Regions from separate parts of the Delftia sp. SD018 genome, predicted to be linked through region 2. Evidence: riboswitches for the same ligand, from Rfam matches in the RefSeq annotation. Region 2 holds a riboswitch; the other holds the start of a gene.
What was found. Region 2 has a riboswitch for S-adenosylhomocysteine ahead of ahcY (adenosylhomocysteinase). Riboswitches for the same ligand answer to the same signal wherever they lie in the genome.

Region 1 (7,931 bases), on a different contig from region 2:
ACCTATGACTACCACTGCACCGCATGCGGCGGCTTCGACGCGCTGCGCAGCCTCTCGCAGCGCAACGAGCCCGCGCCCTGCCCCAGCTGCGAGGCGGCCTCGCCCCGCGTCTTCGTCAGCGCCCCGCGCCTGGCCTGCACCAGCCCCGAGCAGCGCCGCGCCCACGACACCAACGAGCGCGCCCGGCACGAGCCCAGGCGCTCACGCGATGTGGCCGAGGGCAGCTACGCGCGCATGCGCCACCCTTCGGGCTGCGGCTGCTGCAGCGGCGCCAGCAAGCGCGGCTCCACGGTCACGGCGCCCAACGGCGCCAAGACCTTCCCGACCAAGCGGCCCTGGATGATCAGCCACTGACCGCGGCCCCTGCGCCGCACCCATGAAAAAAGGCCCGCGACGCGGGCCTTTGTCCTGCCTGGCCGTACCGCTCAGTGCACCGCGCCGATGAAGCCGGCCAGCTCCGGCGTCTGCGGGCTGGCGAACAGCTGCTTGGCCGGGCCGCTTTCGTGGATCAGGCCCTGGTGCATGAACACCAGCTGGTCGCCCACGTCGCGGGCAAAGCGCATCTCGTGCGTGACCATGATCAGCGTCATGCCCTCGGCGGCGAGCTGCTTGACCACGGCCAGCACCTCGTTGACCAGCTCCGGGTCCAGGGCCGAGGTGATCTCGTCGCACAGCAGCACCTTGGGCTGCATGGCCAGCGCGCGTGCAATCGCCACGCGCTGCTGCTGGCCGCCGCTGAGCTGGTCGGGGTAGCTGTCGTACTTGTCGCCCAGGCCGACCTTGGCCAGCATCTGGCGCGCCAGCGCCGCCGCCTCGGGCTTTTTCACGCCCTTGACCACGGTGGGCGACAGGGCCACGTTCTCGCCCGCCGTCAGGTGGGGGAACAGGTTGAACTGCTGGAACACCATGCCCACGTTCAGGCGCAGCGCGCGCAGCTGGGCGGGCGAGGGCGCGCTGCCCTCCGAGCCCTTGAGCACGGCGTCGTCCACCACGATCTGGCCGGACTGGATGGCCTCCAGCCCGTTGATGGAGCGCAGCAGCGTGCTCTTGCCCGAGCCGCTGCGGCCGATGATGGCGACCACCTGGCCGCTGTCCACGCTCAGGTCCACGCCCTTGAGCACATGGTTGTTGCCGTAATGCTTGTGAACGGCGCGCACATCAACGAGCGGCATAGAGTTTCTTCTCCAGATGGGATGCGTAGAGGGACAGGGGCCAGCACAGCAGGAAGTAGCCTGCGGCGACCAGGCCGTAGATGAGGAAGGGCTGGAAGGTGGCGTTGGCCAGCATGGAGCCGAGCTTGGTCAGCTCGCTGAAGCCGATGATCGAGGCCACGGCCGTGCCCTTGATGATCTGCACCGAGAAGCCGACCGTGGGCGCTATCGACAGGCGCAGCGCCTGCGGCAGCACCACATGGCGCATCTGCTGCAGGTAGCCCATGGCCAGGCTGGAGGAGGCTTCCCACTGGCCGCTGGGGATGGACTCCACGCAGCCGCGCCAGACCTCGGCCAGGTAGGCGCTGGTGTACAGCGTCAGGCCGATGGCGGCCGCCGTCCAGGGCGAGATGTCCAGGCCGGCCATGGACGAGCCGAAGAACACGATGAACATCTGCATCAGCAGCGGCGTGTTCTGGAAGGCCTGGATATAGGCCTTGGCCAGGCGGCGCAGGTTCTGGCTGCGGCCCACGCGGGCGAACAGCACCAGCAATCCGGTGGCGCCGCCCAGCACGAAGGCCAGCAGCGACAGCGCCAGCGTGGCCAGCAGGCCCTCGGCCAGCTTGGCCAGGATGGGCAGCAGGGGAATGTCGGCAATCATGCGGCGTCTCCGGCAGTGGTTGCAGGTGCAGCGCGCCGGGCTGCACGCGGCGTGCGGCGGCCCACCACGAAGCGCTGGCCTATCCAGGCCAGCAACTGCCGCAGCGCCAGGGCCAGCACGAAGTACGCCGCCGTCACCACCAGGTAGGTCTCGAACGCGCGGAAGTTGCGCGACTGGATGAAGTTGGCGGCAAACGTCAGGTCCTGGGCGGCGATCTGCGAGACCACCGAGGTGCCCAGCATCACGATCACGATCTGGCTGCTCAGCGAGGGCCAGACCCGCTGCAGCGCAGGGCGCAGCACCACATGGCGGAAGACCGCCCAGCGGCCCATGCCCAGCGCGCCAGCGGCTTCCAGCTGGCCGCGCGGCGTCTCCTGGATGCCGGCGCGCACGATCTCGGTGATGTAGGCGCCCAGGTTGATCACCGTGGTCAGCAGGCAGGCCTGCCATTCATTGATCTGCACGCCCAGCGAAGGCAGGCCGAAGAACACGAACATCAGCTGCACCAGGAAGGGCGTGTTGCGTATGCCCTCCACGTACACCTTGAACAGCCAGTGCAGCGGCGCAATGCGCCAGGCGCGGCTGACGCCGCCGGCCACGCCGATGGCGCCGCCCAGCACGGCGCCCGCCGCCGTCAGCGCCAGCGTGAAGCCTGCGCCCTGTGCCAGCAGGCCGCTGTAGTCGAACACGGCACCGAAGTCGAATTGATAGGCCATGGAAGGATTTCCGGGAGCAGGGGCGCAGCGGTTACAGGGTGGCAGGCAGCGGCATCTTCATCCAGCGCTGGGACAGGCTGGTCAGGCGGCCGTCGGCCTTGAGCTTGGTGATGATGGCGTCCACCTTCTGCAGCAGCGCCGGCTCGCCCTTGGCCACGCCGATGTAGCAGGGCGTGTCCTCGACCGCGAACTTCACGTCCAGCTGGCGCAGCCTGGTGCGCTCGTTGACGGCGTTGGCCACGATGTTGCCCAGCGTCACCAGCTGCACCTGGCCCGTCAGATAGCTTTGCGCGGTGGCGTTGTTGTCCTCGTAGCGCTTGATGGTGGCCGAGGCCGGCGCCACCTGCGTGAGGGCCAGGTCCTCGGTGGAGCCGCGCGTCACGCCTACGGTTTTGCCGGCCAGGTCGGCAGGGGCCTTGATGCTCACGTCCTTGGGGCCGTAGACGCTCTTGGGGAAGGGCGCATAGGCCTGGGTGAAGTCGATCACCTTGGCGCGCTCGGCGTTCTTGCCCAGGCTGGAGATGACGATGTCGGCCTTGCCCGTGGTCAGGAAGGGGATGCGGTTGGTGCTGGTCACGGGCACCAGCTCCACCTTCACGCCCAGCTCCTGGGCCACCAGGGCGGCCATGTCGATGTCATAGCCCTGCAGCTTCAGGTCGGTGCCCAGCGAGCCGAAGGGCGGGAAGTCCTGCGGAATCGCCACGCGCAGCACGCCGGCCTTCTGGATGTTGGCCAGCATGTCGGCATGGGCTGCGCCGCCCAGGCCGGCAGCGGCCAGGGTGGCGGCCGCCAGGGCGGTGCGGATGAATGCGCGGCGGGGTGTCAGGGGGGAAGTCATGCGAAAGCTCCTTCGGAAGGTGGGGTGAGGCGAAAGGAAAGCGGGTCAGGGTCGGGCGCAGATGTATCGGGCGCTGTTGCGTCGGGCGCCGTCGCGTCGTCCGGTGTGTCGAGATCGATGCCGCTGCGCCTTGCGGCCGACAGCAGGTGGGCGCGCATGGCGCCCGCGGCACCCGGCGCATCGCCCGCGCAGACGGCCTGCACGATGGCGTCGTGCTCGCGCACGGGCTGGTCGTCGGCGCCGCTCCAGGCAAACGGCAGGCGCAGGCTGTGGCTGATGGCCAGCTCCAGTTGGCGCGCCATGGCCACCAGGCCCGGGTTGCCCGACAGCTGGGCCAGCAGCAGGTGGAATTGCAGATCGGCGTCGGCGGCGGCCAGCAGGTCGCTGCGGTCCAGGGCGTGGGCCAGCTGGGACTGGGTCCATTGCAGCTGGCGCAGGCCGCTGTCGTCGGCGCGCACGGCCGCCAGCGCGGCCCAGCCCGGCTCCAGCACCAGGCGCAGCTCGATCAGCTGGCGCGGCGACAGCGTGCCCAGCGCCGGGGTGGCATAGGCGCGGTGCATGCGTGCACGGCCGCTGTGCGGGCCGTTGATGCGCACGCCCTTGCCCGGCTGGATCTCGACCAGGCCCAGGGCCTCCAGCATGGACAGCGCCTCGCGCAGCGAAGCGCGGCTGATGCCCAGCTGCCGGGCCAGCTCGCGCTGCGGCGGCAGCTGGCTGCCGCCGGGATAGTGGCCGCTCAGGATGTGCTGCTGCAGCGTCTGGGCCATCGAGATCGGAATGCTTTGCATGGGCTGGCGCGGGTGGAGGGTTTTGGCCTGACTGGTCAGACCACGTACCCAGCAGATAGCGAATTGCGTGCCAGATGCAAAAAAAGGAGCGTTGTCCTCAGGCACTGCAAAGAATCCGGGGCGATGGGGTATCGACAATCCGCCCCGAAGGCGGCGCCGGCGGCCCGCGCTGCCGCGCTTTGGTGCAGTGCCGCATGGCTTTGTGCAGGCCTGCCCCGAATGCGGGCGTAAAACCCGCACTGCAGGCCGCCGCCAGCCGCCGTAGAATCCCGGGCTTTGGCCCGAGGAGCGTTGCAGCGCGGCACCCGCCCATCCGTACACCGGATCGCGGGCCGCGTCAGGCTTGGGCCAGGTGCAGGTTCCCGGCCGGACCGCGCCCACGGTGCCAACGACGCTCACCTGTTGCCATGCCGTTTTTGCAGGTGAGCTTGATGTCGTCCTCTTTCACTCCCCCTCCCATGCGTCTGTCGGGCCTGGAGCCTGTCTCCATCGGCGAGGGCACGCTGTTCGTCAACGTGGGCGAGCGCACCAACGTCACGGGCTCCAAGGCCTTTGCGCGCATGATCCTCAACGAGCAGTACGAGGAAGCGCTGTCCGTGGCACGCCAGCAGGTGGAAAACGGCGCCCAGGTGATCGACGTGAACATGGACGAGGCCATGCTCGACAGCAAGGCCGCCATGGTGCGCTTCCTGAACCTCATCGCCTCCGAGCCCGACATCGCCAAGGTGCCGGTCATGGTGGACAGCTCCAAGTGGGAAGTCATCGAGGCCGGCCTGCGTTGCCTGCAGGGCAAAGGCATCGTCAACTCCATCTCCATGAAGGAAGGCCTGGATGAATTCAAGCGCCAGGCCCGGCTGATCAGGCGCTACGGCGCGGCCGCCGTGGTCATGGCCTTCGACGAGAAGGGCCAGGCCGACACCTACCAGCGCAAGATCGAGATCTGCGAGCGCGCCTACCGCATCCTGGTGGACGAGGTGGGCTTCCCGCCCGAGGACATCGTCTTCGACCCCAACATCTTCGCCGTGGCCACCGGCATCGAGGAACACGACAACTACGCCGTGGACTTCATCGAGGCCGTGCGCTGGATCAAGCGCAACCTGCCCGGCGCCAAGGTCTCGGGCGGTGTCTCCAACGTGAGCTTCAGCTTCCGCGGCAACGACCCCGTGCGCGAGGCCATCCACACCGTCTTCCTGTACCACGCCATCTCGGCGGGCATGGACATGGGCATCGTCAACGCCGGCATGGTCGGCGTCTATGACGACCTGGAGCCCCAGCTGCGCGAGCGCGTGGAAGACGTGGTGCTCAACCGCCGCCCTGACGCTGCCGAACGCCTGCTGGAGATTGCCGACGCGGCCAAGGGCGCCGCCAAGGACGACAGCAAGAAGCTCGAATGGCGCGGCACGCCCGAGAACCCGAAGACCGTGGGCGAGCGCCTGTCGCACGCCCTGGTGCACGGCATCACCGACTTCATCGTCGTCGACACCGAAGAGGCCTACCAGCAGATCGTGGTGCAGGGCGGCGGCCGCCCGCTGCACGTGATCGAAGGCCCGCTCATGGACGGCATGAACATCGTGGGCGACCTGTTCGGCGCCGGCAAGATGTTCCTGCCCCAGGTGGTCAAGTCGGCGCGCGTGATGAAGCAGGCCGTGGCCCACCTCGTGCCCTACATCGAAGAGGAAAAGCGCCAGCAGGAAGCGGCGGGCCTGGACGTGTCCAGCAAGGGCAAGATCGTCATCGCCACCGTCAAGGGCGACGTGCACGACATCGGCAAGAACATCGTCACCGTGGTCCTGCAGTGCAACAACTTCGAGGTCATCAACATGGGCGTGATGGTGCCCTGCCATGAGATCCTGGCCCGGGCCAAGGCCGAGGGCGCGGACATCATCGGCCTGTCGGGCCTGATCACGCCCAGCCTCGAAGAGATGCAATACGTCGCCGGCGAGATGCACAAGGACGACTACTTCCGCATCAAGAAGATTCCGCTGCTGATCGGCGGCGCCACCTGCTCGCGCGTGCACACCGCCGTCAAGATCGCGCCCAAGTACGAAGGCCCCGTGGTCTACGTGCCCGATGCCTCGCGCAGCGTCAGCGTGGCCCAGAGCCTGCTGGGCGAGAACAAGGGCAACTACCTGGCCGAGATCCAGGCCGACTACGACAAGGTCCGCACCCAGCACGCCAACAAGAAGAAGACACCGCTGTGGCCTCTGGCAAAGGCCCGCGCCAACGCCACGCCCGTGGACTTTTCCCAGGCCCCCGTGGCGCCGCGCGCCCTGGGCCGGCGCGTGTTCCGCAACTTCGACCTGGCCGAGATCGCCGAATATATCGACTGGGGCCCGTTCTTCCAGACCTGGGACCTGGCCGGCCCCTATCCGGCCATCCTCGACGACGAGATCGTCGGCGTCGAGGCGCGCAAGGTGTTGGCCGACGGCCAGGCCATGCTCAAGAAAATCATCGAAGGCCGCTGGCTGCAGGCCAACGGCGCCATCGGCCTGTTCCCTGCCAACCGCGTGGGCGATGACATCGAGTTCTACGCCGACGAGTCCCGCAGCCAGGTGCTGATGACCTGGTACGGCATGCGCCAGCAGACCGAAAAGCAGATGGTGGAAGGCCCGGATGGCCAGCCCGTGATGCGCCCCAGCCGCTGCCTGTCCGACTTCGTGGCCACCAAGGAATCGGGCATCCAGGACTATGCGGGCCTGTTCGCCGTCACGGCCGGCATCGGCGCCGAGAAGAAGGACAAGGAGTTCCAGGACGCGCTGGACGACTACTCCGGCATCATGTTCAAGGCCCTGGCCGACCGCCTGGCCGAGGCCTTCGCCGAATGCCTGCACCAGCGCGTGCGCAAGGACCTGTGGGGCTATGCGCCCGACGAGGACCTCAGCAACGAAGCGCTGATCAAGGAACAGTACAAGGGCGTGCGCCCCGCGCCCGGCTACCCGGCCTGCCCCGACCACAGCGCCAAGACCGACCTGTTCGCCGTGCTCAAGGCCGACGAGATCGGCATGACCCTGACCGAAAGCCTGGCCATGAACCCGGCCTCCAGCGTCAGCGGCTTCTACATCGGCCACCCCGACTCCGTCTACTTCAATGTCGGCGAGATCGGCGAGGACCAGCTCGCCGACATGGCCGCGCGCCGGGGCATGGACATCGAGGAACTGCGCCGGTTGCTGGCGCCGAATCTGGGGTGAGAACGTTTGTCCGCGCGGACTGGTGCCGCGCGTTGCAAGAAAAAAGCCAGGGCATGCCCTGGCTTTTTTATGGACGCCGCCGCAGCGGCATTCAGCGCTCGATCAGAGCCCGATTTCCTTGTTGTACGCCTTGCGCGCCGCCACGGCCGTGTCCGTGAAGTCGGTGAACACGCCGTCGATGCCCAGGCGGTAGTAGGTCAGGTATTCCTGCACGGGGTCGCCCTTGTACAGGCCGGCCAGGCGGCCTGGCTCGTTGCGGAAGGTGAAGCTGTGCACGATCAGGCCGGCCTTGTGGGCGTCGCGGATCAGGCCCGTGTCCTTGACGGTGTTCACGTCCTTGAGGCCGGCGCCGTCCTTGTAGGGCACGACGGAGTGGGCCAGGACCTGGGGCTTCCAGGGGCCGATGCCGTCTGCATAGGTCTTGATGTCGGCCAGGCCTGCGGGCGTGAGCATGGCGGCGAAGGTGCGGGCGTCGCCGGCCAGGGTCCAGCTGTAGGGGCGGCCGCTGATGAAGGTCCACTCATCGTTGGTGATGTAGACCATGGAGCCGTCGCGCAGGCTGAAGTCGTTGCCGTCGATCAGCTGCACG
Region 2 (7,931 bases):
GACGGGCGACATCGGCCTGCTGCACTACAACTACCCCGGCGCGCGCGTGCCCCGCGGGGATGGCAGCGGCGGCGTGCGCTACGACACCACCGAGGCCTATCTGGGCGTCACCAACGGCGGCTTCAGCGCCAAATGGTCGCTGGCGCTGACGCCTTACTTCGGGCTGCGCGACAGCACGGCGGCCACGGCCTTTGCCGAGGCACTTCCCGGCAGCGGCAGCTCACGCGGCAGCAGCTATCTGGACCTGAACTACCAGCACCCGTTGGGCGACTGGGCCGTGCTGGGCCTGCATGCCGGCCACACGCAGGTGCGCAACTACAGCGAACTGTCGTATGCCGACTGGCGCGTCTCGCTGGCCCGCAGCTGGGGACCGTGGACGGCCACGCTGGCCTGGGCCGGTACCTCGGCCGACACGCGCTACTACCGCGCGGCCAACGCGGCGGGCCAGATGCAAAGCCTGGGCCGCAGCGGCTGGGTGCTGTCGCTGTCGGCGGCGTTCTAGTGTGGGAGCACGCTCTGGTGCTAGGCTGAGAACCATGCCCATTTCGTCCTCTGCCGAGCCGGCGCCGCCCGGTCTGCCGCGCCCCGATCCCGACGCCCTGGTCGCGCGCCTGCGCCATGAGCAGGCGCAGGCGGGCAGGGGCAAGCTGCGCATCTACTTCGGATCGAATGCAGGCGTGGGCAAGACCTACGCCATGCTGGCCGCCGCCCAGCGCGAACGCCAGGGGGGCCGCGAGGTTCTGGTGGGACTCGTGGAAACCCATGGCCGCAAGGAAACGGCACAGCAACTGCATGGCCTGGAGCAGCTGCCGCTGCGCGAGCTGCCGCACCAGGGGCGGACGCTGCGCGAGTTCGACCTGGATGCGGCGCTCGCGCGGCGGCCGCGCGTGCTGCTGCTCGATGAACTGGCGCACAGCAATGCGCCGGGTTCGCGCCATCCCAAGCGCTGGCAGGACGTGCAGGAGCTGCTGGACGCAGGCATCGATGTCTGGACCACGATCAACGTGCAGCACCTGGAAAGCCTGAACGACGTGGTGGGCGGCATCGTGGGCATCACGGTGCGCGAGACCGTGCCCGATCAGATCTTCGACGATGCCGACGAGGTCATCGTCGTCGACATCTCGCCCGACGAGCTGCTGCGCCGGTTGAAGGACGGCAAGGTCTACATGCTGGAGCAGGCCGAGCGGGCCTCACGCAATTTCTTTCGCCGTGGCAACCTGCTGGCGCTGCGCGAGCTGGCGCTGCGCCGCACGGCCGACCGCGTGGACGAGGACATGCGCGACTACCGGCGCGAGCGCTCCATAGGCACGGTCTGGCCTGCGCGTGAGCGCCTGCTGGTGGCCGTGGCAGGACACGCGGGCGACGACGCCCTGGTGCGCCAGGTCGCGCGCATGGCGCGACGGCTCGATGCGGACTGGATGGTGGTCTACGTGGACGCCCCCCAGCGCCAGCACCGCCCGCGCAGCGTGCAGGCCGCCGTGCTCAAGACCCTGGCCCTGGCCGCGCGCCTGGGCGCCGAGACGGCCACGCTGCCGGGCGCCGATGTGGCCGAGGCCCTGGTCGCCTTCGCGCGCGAGCGCAACGCCAGCCGCCTCGTGCTGGCCCAGCCGCCACGCCCGGCCTGGTCGCCCTGGCGCTGGTGGACGCGCAGCCTGCCCGATCGCATCACGCACCTGCATCCCGATATCGATGTGCTGGTGCTCTCCGGCGGCTCCAGCGCGGCCCGGACCGAGGCCGCTCCTGCCGCGACTTCCGCGCTGCCGCGGCGCGCACCGCTGCCGTGGAAGGGCTATGCCGGCGTCACCCTGGCCTGCCTGGCCGCCACGGCGCTGGCCGAGCAGCTGCTGCGCGTCTTCGACCCGGCCAACGTGGTCATGCTGTTCCTGCTCATCGTCGTGCTGTCCTCGCTGCGCTGGGGGCGGGGCCCCGGTGCCTGGGCCGCGCTGCTGTCGGTACTGTGCTTCGACTACTTCTTCGTGCCGCCGCGCGGCTCCTTCCATGTCAACGACACGCAGTACCTGTTCACCTTCGTGCTGATGCTGGGCGTGGCCCTGGTCTGCGGCCAGCTCATGGCGCGGCTGCGGCATGAGGCGCGCGTGGCGGCCGAGCGCGAGCGCCGCGCAGGCGCCCTGGCACGGCTGGCGCGCGACCTGTCGGGTGCGCTCACGCAGGAGCAGGTGGTGGAGATTGCGCTGCGCACGGTCTCGGGCGTGTTCGATGCCCAGGCCGGGCTGTTGCTGCCCGATGCCGAAGAGCGCCTGCGGCCCGCGGGCGGCGGCCCCTGCCCCATGGACGACAGCATTGCGCGCTGGGCCATGGACCATGGCCAGCAGGCCGGCCAGGGCACGGACACGCTGCCGGCCGCACCGGCCCGCTATGTGCCGCTGGCCGCACCCGTGCGCATGCGCGGCGTGCTGGTGCTGCAGCTGCGCGCGCCGCAGCGCCTGGAGGTGCCCGAGGAGCAGCGTCTGCTGGAGGCCTGTGCCAGCCAGGTGGCGCTCGCGCTGGAGCGCCAGCACTTCGTGGCCGTGGCCCAGCAGACCCAGATCGCCATGGAGGGCGAGCGCATGCGCAACACCTTGCTGTCGGCCGTCTCGCACGACCTGCGCACCCCGTTGACCACCATCCTGGGCGCGGCCGAGGCCGCGCAGCGCCATGTGCCGCCGGGCGGCGCGGCCGACATGCTGGAGCAGGTCCGCATCCAGGCGCAGGCCATGCAGCGCCTGGTGGAGAACCTGCTGGACATGGCGCGCCTGCAGCAAGGCGGCGTGCACCTGCAGCGCGAATGGCTGCCGCTGGACGAAGTGGTGGGCAGCGCGCTGCGCCAGATGCGCGCGCGCCTGGGCCAGCATCTCGTGAGCACCGACGTGCCCGCCAGCCTGCCGCTGCTGCAGCTCGATGCCCTGCTCATGGAGCGCGTGCTGGTCAACCTGCTGGACAACGCCGCCAAGTACACGCCGGCCGGCACGCCGCTGGCCATCAGTGCGTGTGTGCAGGATGGCGAACTGCTGCTGTCCGTGCGCGATGGCGGGCCGGGCCTGCCATCCCACCTGCCGGTGGAGACGCTGTTCGAACCCTTCACGCGCGGCACGGCCGAGTCCACCGTCTCGGGCATCGGCCTGGGCCTGGCGCTGGTGCGCAGCATTGTCGAGGCGCATGGCGGGCGCATCGAGGCTGCCGCCGCACGGCCCGGCCCGGGCACCATCTTCACGCTGCGCTTTCCCGTGCCCGAGCAGCCTGCGCTGGATTAGAGTCCCGCCATGCACGAAAGCACCCCATGAGCACGCCCGCCAACCGCATCCTGATGATCGAGGACGACCCCGGCATCCGCCGCTTCGTGCGCCTGGTGCTGGAAGACGAAGGCTGGCAGGTCTTCGAGGCCGACAGCGCGCGCCGCGGCCTGATAGAGGCGGCGAGCCGCCAGCCGGACCTGGTCATCCTCGACCTGGGCCTGCCGGACGCCGATGGCAAGCAGGTCCTGACCGAGCTGCGCGGGTGGTCCTCCGTGCCCGTGCTCGTGCTCTCCGCGCGCGAGCGTGAGGACGAGAAGGTGGCCGCATTGGATGCCGGCGCCGACGACTACCTGGTCAAGCCCTTCGGCGTGCCCGAGCTGCTGGCCCGGCTGCGCGTGATGCTGCGCCGCCGCCAGCAGCTGGGCGCCGCCGGTGGGGCGGGCGGCACCGCCGCGTCCAGCAAGGTGCACTTCGGCCCGGTGCAGGTGGACCTGGCCACGCATGAGGTGCGGCGCGCGGGGCAGCCGGTGCACCTCACGCCCATCGAATTCCGCCTGCTGGCGGCGCTGATCGCCGCCCAGGGCCGTGTGATGACCCACCGCCAGCTGCTGCTGCAGGTCTGGGGCCCCGAGTACCTGAGCCGCGCCCACTACCTGCGCGTGCACATGGCCAATCTGCGCCAGAAGATCGAGGGCGAGCCGGCCCAGCCGCGCCACCTGGTGACCGAACTGCAGGTGGGCTACCGGCTTGTGGGGCTGGGCGGTGAGGCATCCACGGGATCGGTATAATCAGCGCCTCTCCGAGGAGCGTTGCAGCGGCCCCCACACATCAGGCGTGGTCGCGAGGCTCGGAGTCATACCTGCAACGACGCTCGCCCACGCTTTCTGTGCGGTGAGCTTTTTTTCGTCTCCCGCAGAACGTGGTTTTTCATTCATCTTTTGGAGAAAACCATGAACGCTGCTGTTCGTCCCGTTTCCGCCGACACGGCCATCGCTGACATTTCCCTCGCTGCCTGGGGCCGCAAGGAAATCCTGATCGCCGAAACCGAAATGCCCGGCCTGATGGCCACGCGCGAGGAATTCGCCGCTGCCCAGCCCCTCAAGGGCGCGCGCATCACCGGCTCGCTGCACATGACCATCCAGACGGCCGTGCTGATCGAGACGCTCAAGGCCCTGGGCGCCGAAGTGCGCTGGGCGTCGTGCAACATCTTCTCGACGCAGGACCACGCTGCTGCCGCCATCGCTGAAACCGGCACGCCCGTGTTCGCCATCAAGGGCGAATCGCTGGCCGACTACTGGGACTACACCCACCGCATCTTTGAATTCGGCGCTGCCGGCACCGAAGGCGAAGGCCCGAACATGATCCTGGACGACGGCGGCGACGCCACCATGCTGCTGCACCTGGGCATGCGCGCCGAAAAGGACCTGTCCGTGCTGGACAACCCCGCCTCCGAAGAAGAGAAGATCGCCTTCGCCGCCATCCGCGCCAAGCTGGCCCAGGACCCCACCTGGTACACGCGCAAGAGCGCCCACATCATCGGCGTGACTGAAGAGACCACGACCGGCGTGCACCGCCTCAACGAGATGTCGGCCAAGGGCACGCTGAAGTTCCGTGCCATCAACGTCAACGACTCCGTCACCAAGAGCAAGTTCGACAACCTCTACGGCTGCCGCGAATCGCTGGTGGACGGCATCAAGCGCGCCACCGACGTGATGATCGCCGGCAAGGTTGCCGTGGTGGCCGGCTACGGCGACGTGGGCAAGGGTTGCGCCCAGGCGCTGCGCGCGCTGTCGGCCCAGGTCTGGGTCACCGAGATCGATCCCATCAACGCCCTGCAGGCGGCCATGGAGGGCTACAAGGTCGTGACCATGGAATGGGCGGCAGACAAGGCCGACATCTTCGTGACAACCACCGGCAACCGCGACATCATCCGCCACGAGCACATGGTGGCCATGAAGAACGAAGCCATCGTCTGCAACATCGGCCACTTCGACAACGAGATCGACGTCGCCTCCATCGAGCAGTACCAGTGGGAAGAAATCAAGCCCCAGGTGGACCACATCACCTTCCCTGACGGCAAGAAGATCATCCTGCTGGCCAAGGGCCGCCTGGTGAACCTGGGTTGCGCCACCGGCCACCCCAGCTTCGTGATGAGCGCCTCGTTCGCCAACCAGACCATCGCCCAGATCGAGCTGTTCACCAAGCCCGATGCCTACGAGGTCGGCAAGGTCTACGTGCTGCCCAAGATCCTGGACGAGAAGGTCGCCCGCCTGCACCTGAAGAAGGTCGGCGCCATGCTGACCGAACTGACGGACGGCCAGGCTGCCTATATCGGCGTGAGCAAGCAGGGCCCCTACAAGCCCGAAACTTATCGCTACTAAGCACCCCCTGAGCGGCTTGCGCCGCTTCCCCCTCTCTACTTGCTTCGCAAGGGAGGGGGACGACACCCTCGCGGCGGGGCGGCCCTTGCTCGGTGTCCCTGAGTTGGGCCCTGCCAGTTGTGGGGTGCGGCGCCGCTTGGCGTCATTGGTTTAGAGATTTCCTGGGAACGACGCTATGCGCGCAGATGTATTTTTGGTGGAAGCCGGCCATGCGGCCACGCGCTCGCAGGCGCAGCGGCTGATTGCAGGCGGCGTGCAATGGCGCATGACGCCGCTGACGCCTTGGAAGAAGGTTGCCAAGAACGGTGACGAGATTCCTGCGGGTGCCGAGCTGCAGCTGCTGGACGGGGCCGAGGCCCGGTTCATCTCGCGCGGCGGGCTGAAGCTGGAAGGCGCGCTGGCGGCCACCAAGCTGTCGGTGCAGGGCCTGCGCTGCCTGGACGTGGGCCAGAGCACGGGCGGTTTCACCGACTGCCTGCTGCAGGCGGGCGCCGCCCAGGTCATCGGCGTGGATGTGGGCCATGGCCAGCTGCACGACCGGCTGCGCTCGGATGTGCGTGTGATCTGCGTCGAGGGTGTCAATGCCCGCGCGGTGACGGCCGAGGGCCTGCAGGAGTCCTGCGAGGAAGTGCTGTCCGAACGCTGGGAAGAAGATCCCGACGACAACGACACCCAGCCCGTGGCGCCCTATGCCTGGATGCGCAACGGCGGTCTGGTCGATGAAGACTACGACGACAGCGACGACGCCAAGGAAAAAGAGATCGAGGCCTTCAAGGCCGAGCGCGCGGCCAAGGGCAAGGCCCGGGAAGAAGGCACGGTGGCCACGCAACGCCGCCGCCGCGCCGAGTTTGCCGACGTGGACATCACGCCGCAGTTCGACTTCGTCACGGGCGATCTGTCCTTCATCTCGCTGACCCTGGTGCTGCCGGCCGTCACGCGCCTGCTCAAGCCGCACGGCCAGCTGCTGATGCTGGTCAAGCCGCAGTTCGAACTGCAGCCGGGCCAGGTCGGCAAGGGCGGCATCGTGCGCGATGCGGCCCTGTTCACCGAGGTGGAGCAGCGCATCCGCACCTGCCTGGGCGAGCTGGGCCTGGAGGTCAAGGGCTGGATGGAGTCGGCCATCGAAGGCGGTGACGGCAACCGCGAATTCTTCGTGCATGCCCAGCAGGCGGCCGTGGTGAAGGAGCCTGCACAGCCTGAAACGCAGGACGACGACGAGCCCCGTTCGGCCGTGAAAGCCGCGCCTAAGCGCGTGTCCCGCACCGTGCTGCGCGAGCAGCGCAACGAGCGTGTGATCGACACCAGCACCGAGTTCGGCGTGCCCGGACCGGGCCGCGCCAAGCTGCGCAAACGCAACGAATGAAACACTGAGCAGTGAGTCTTACATGAGCTTTCCGATCAGCTTCGAATTCTTCCCGACCAAGACGCCCGAAGGGGCGGCCAAGCATGTGCAGGTGCGCAAGAACCTCTATGCGCGCAAGCCCCAGTTCTGCTCCGTCACCTATGGCGCGGGCGGCTCCACGCAGGCCGGCACCTTCAACATGGTGCGTGACATCCAGAGCGAAGGCGTCAGCGCGGCATCGCATTTCTCCTGCGTGGGCGCCACGCACGACAAGGTGCGTGCCGAGCTGCAGGAGCTCAAGGCCATGGGCGTGCGCCGCATCGTTGCGCTGCGCGGCGACCTGCCCAGCGGCTACGGCCTGGGCGGTGAATTCCAGTACGCCAGCGACCTCGTGGAATTCATCCGCCGCGAGTTCGGCGACTGGTTCCACATCGAGGTGGCAGCCTACCCCGAGGTCCACCCGCAGGCGAAATCCCCACATTCCGATCTGGAAGCGTTTGCGGCTAAAGTGCGCGCTGGCGCGGATTCCGCGATCACCCAATATTTCTACAATGCCGACGCCTACTGCCGTTTCGTTGATGCGGCGCGCGGCATGGGGCTTGATGCACCGGTTGTTCCCGGCATCATGCCCATCACCAGCTCTACGCAGCTGATGCGCTTCTCGGACGCCTGCGGCGCCGAGATCCCGCGCTGGATCCGCCTGCGTCTGCAGGCTTACGGAGATGACACGGCGTCCATTCGCGCCTTCGGCCTCGATGTCGTGTCCCGTCTATGCGAGCAGTTGCGCAGCCAGGGCGCTCCCGGGCTGCACTTCTATACGATGAACCAGAGCGTCGCCACGCTGGAAATCTGCGATCGATTGGGCCTTTGAGCGCGCAGCCACTGCGCCGGCCCCGGGCGGCCCTCTAGAACTTGGGAACGGTCAGGCGTTCCCTGGAGGTTTTTGCCCATGGATCGTAATTTTCGACGCCTGCA

Region 1: it holds a riboswitch for S-adenosylhomocysteine, as region 2 does, so the genes downstream of both, metH (methionine synthase) here and ahcY (adenosylhomocysteinase) in region 2, are expected to answer to the same signal.

Annotation. Positions count from the first base shown of each region.
Region 1 covers NZ_JADDRN010000002.1:330,768-338,698, forward strand. Annotated here, with positions in the region: gene INR38_RS04510 (zinc ribbon domain-containing protein) at 1-354, shown strand, start outside; gene INR38_RS04515 (amino acid ABC transporter ATP-binding protein) at 426-1,172, opposite strand; gene INR38_RS04520 (amino acid ABC transporter permease) at 1,159-1,812, opposite strand; gene INR38_RS04525 (amino acid ABC transporter permease) at 1,809-2,528, opposite strand; gene INR38_RS04530 (transporter substrate-binding domain-containing protein) at 2,560-3,366, opposite strand; gene INR38_RS04535 (FadR/GntR family transcriptional regulator) at 3,363-4,154, opposite strand; S-adenosyl-L-homocysteine riboswitch at 4,432-4,558, shown strand; gene metH (methionine synthase) at 4,613-7,342, shown strand; gene INR38_RS04545 (glycerophosphodiester phosphodiesterase family protein) at 7,445-7,931, opposite strand, start outside.
Region 2 covers NZ_JADDRN010000022.1:17,785-25,715, reverse strand. Annotated here, with positions in the region: gene INR38_RS20480 (TorF family putative porin) at 1-502, shown strand, start outside; gene INR38_RS20475 (sensor histidine kinase KdpD) at 537-3,251, shown strand; gene INR38_RS20470 (response regulator) at 3,278-4,021, shown strand; S-adenosyl-L-homocysteine riboswitch at 4,029-4,113, shown strand; gene ahcY (adenosylhomocysteinase) at 4,184-5,614, shown strand; gene INR38_RS20460 (TlyA family RNA methyltransferase) at 5,790-6,977, shown strand; gene metF (methylenetetrahydrofolate reductase [NAD(P)H]) at 7,000-7,827, shown strand; gene INR38_RS20450 (septal ring lytic transglycosylase RlpA family protein) at 7,906-7,931, shown strand, end outside.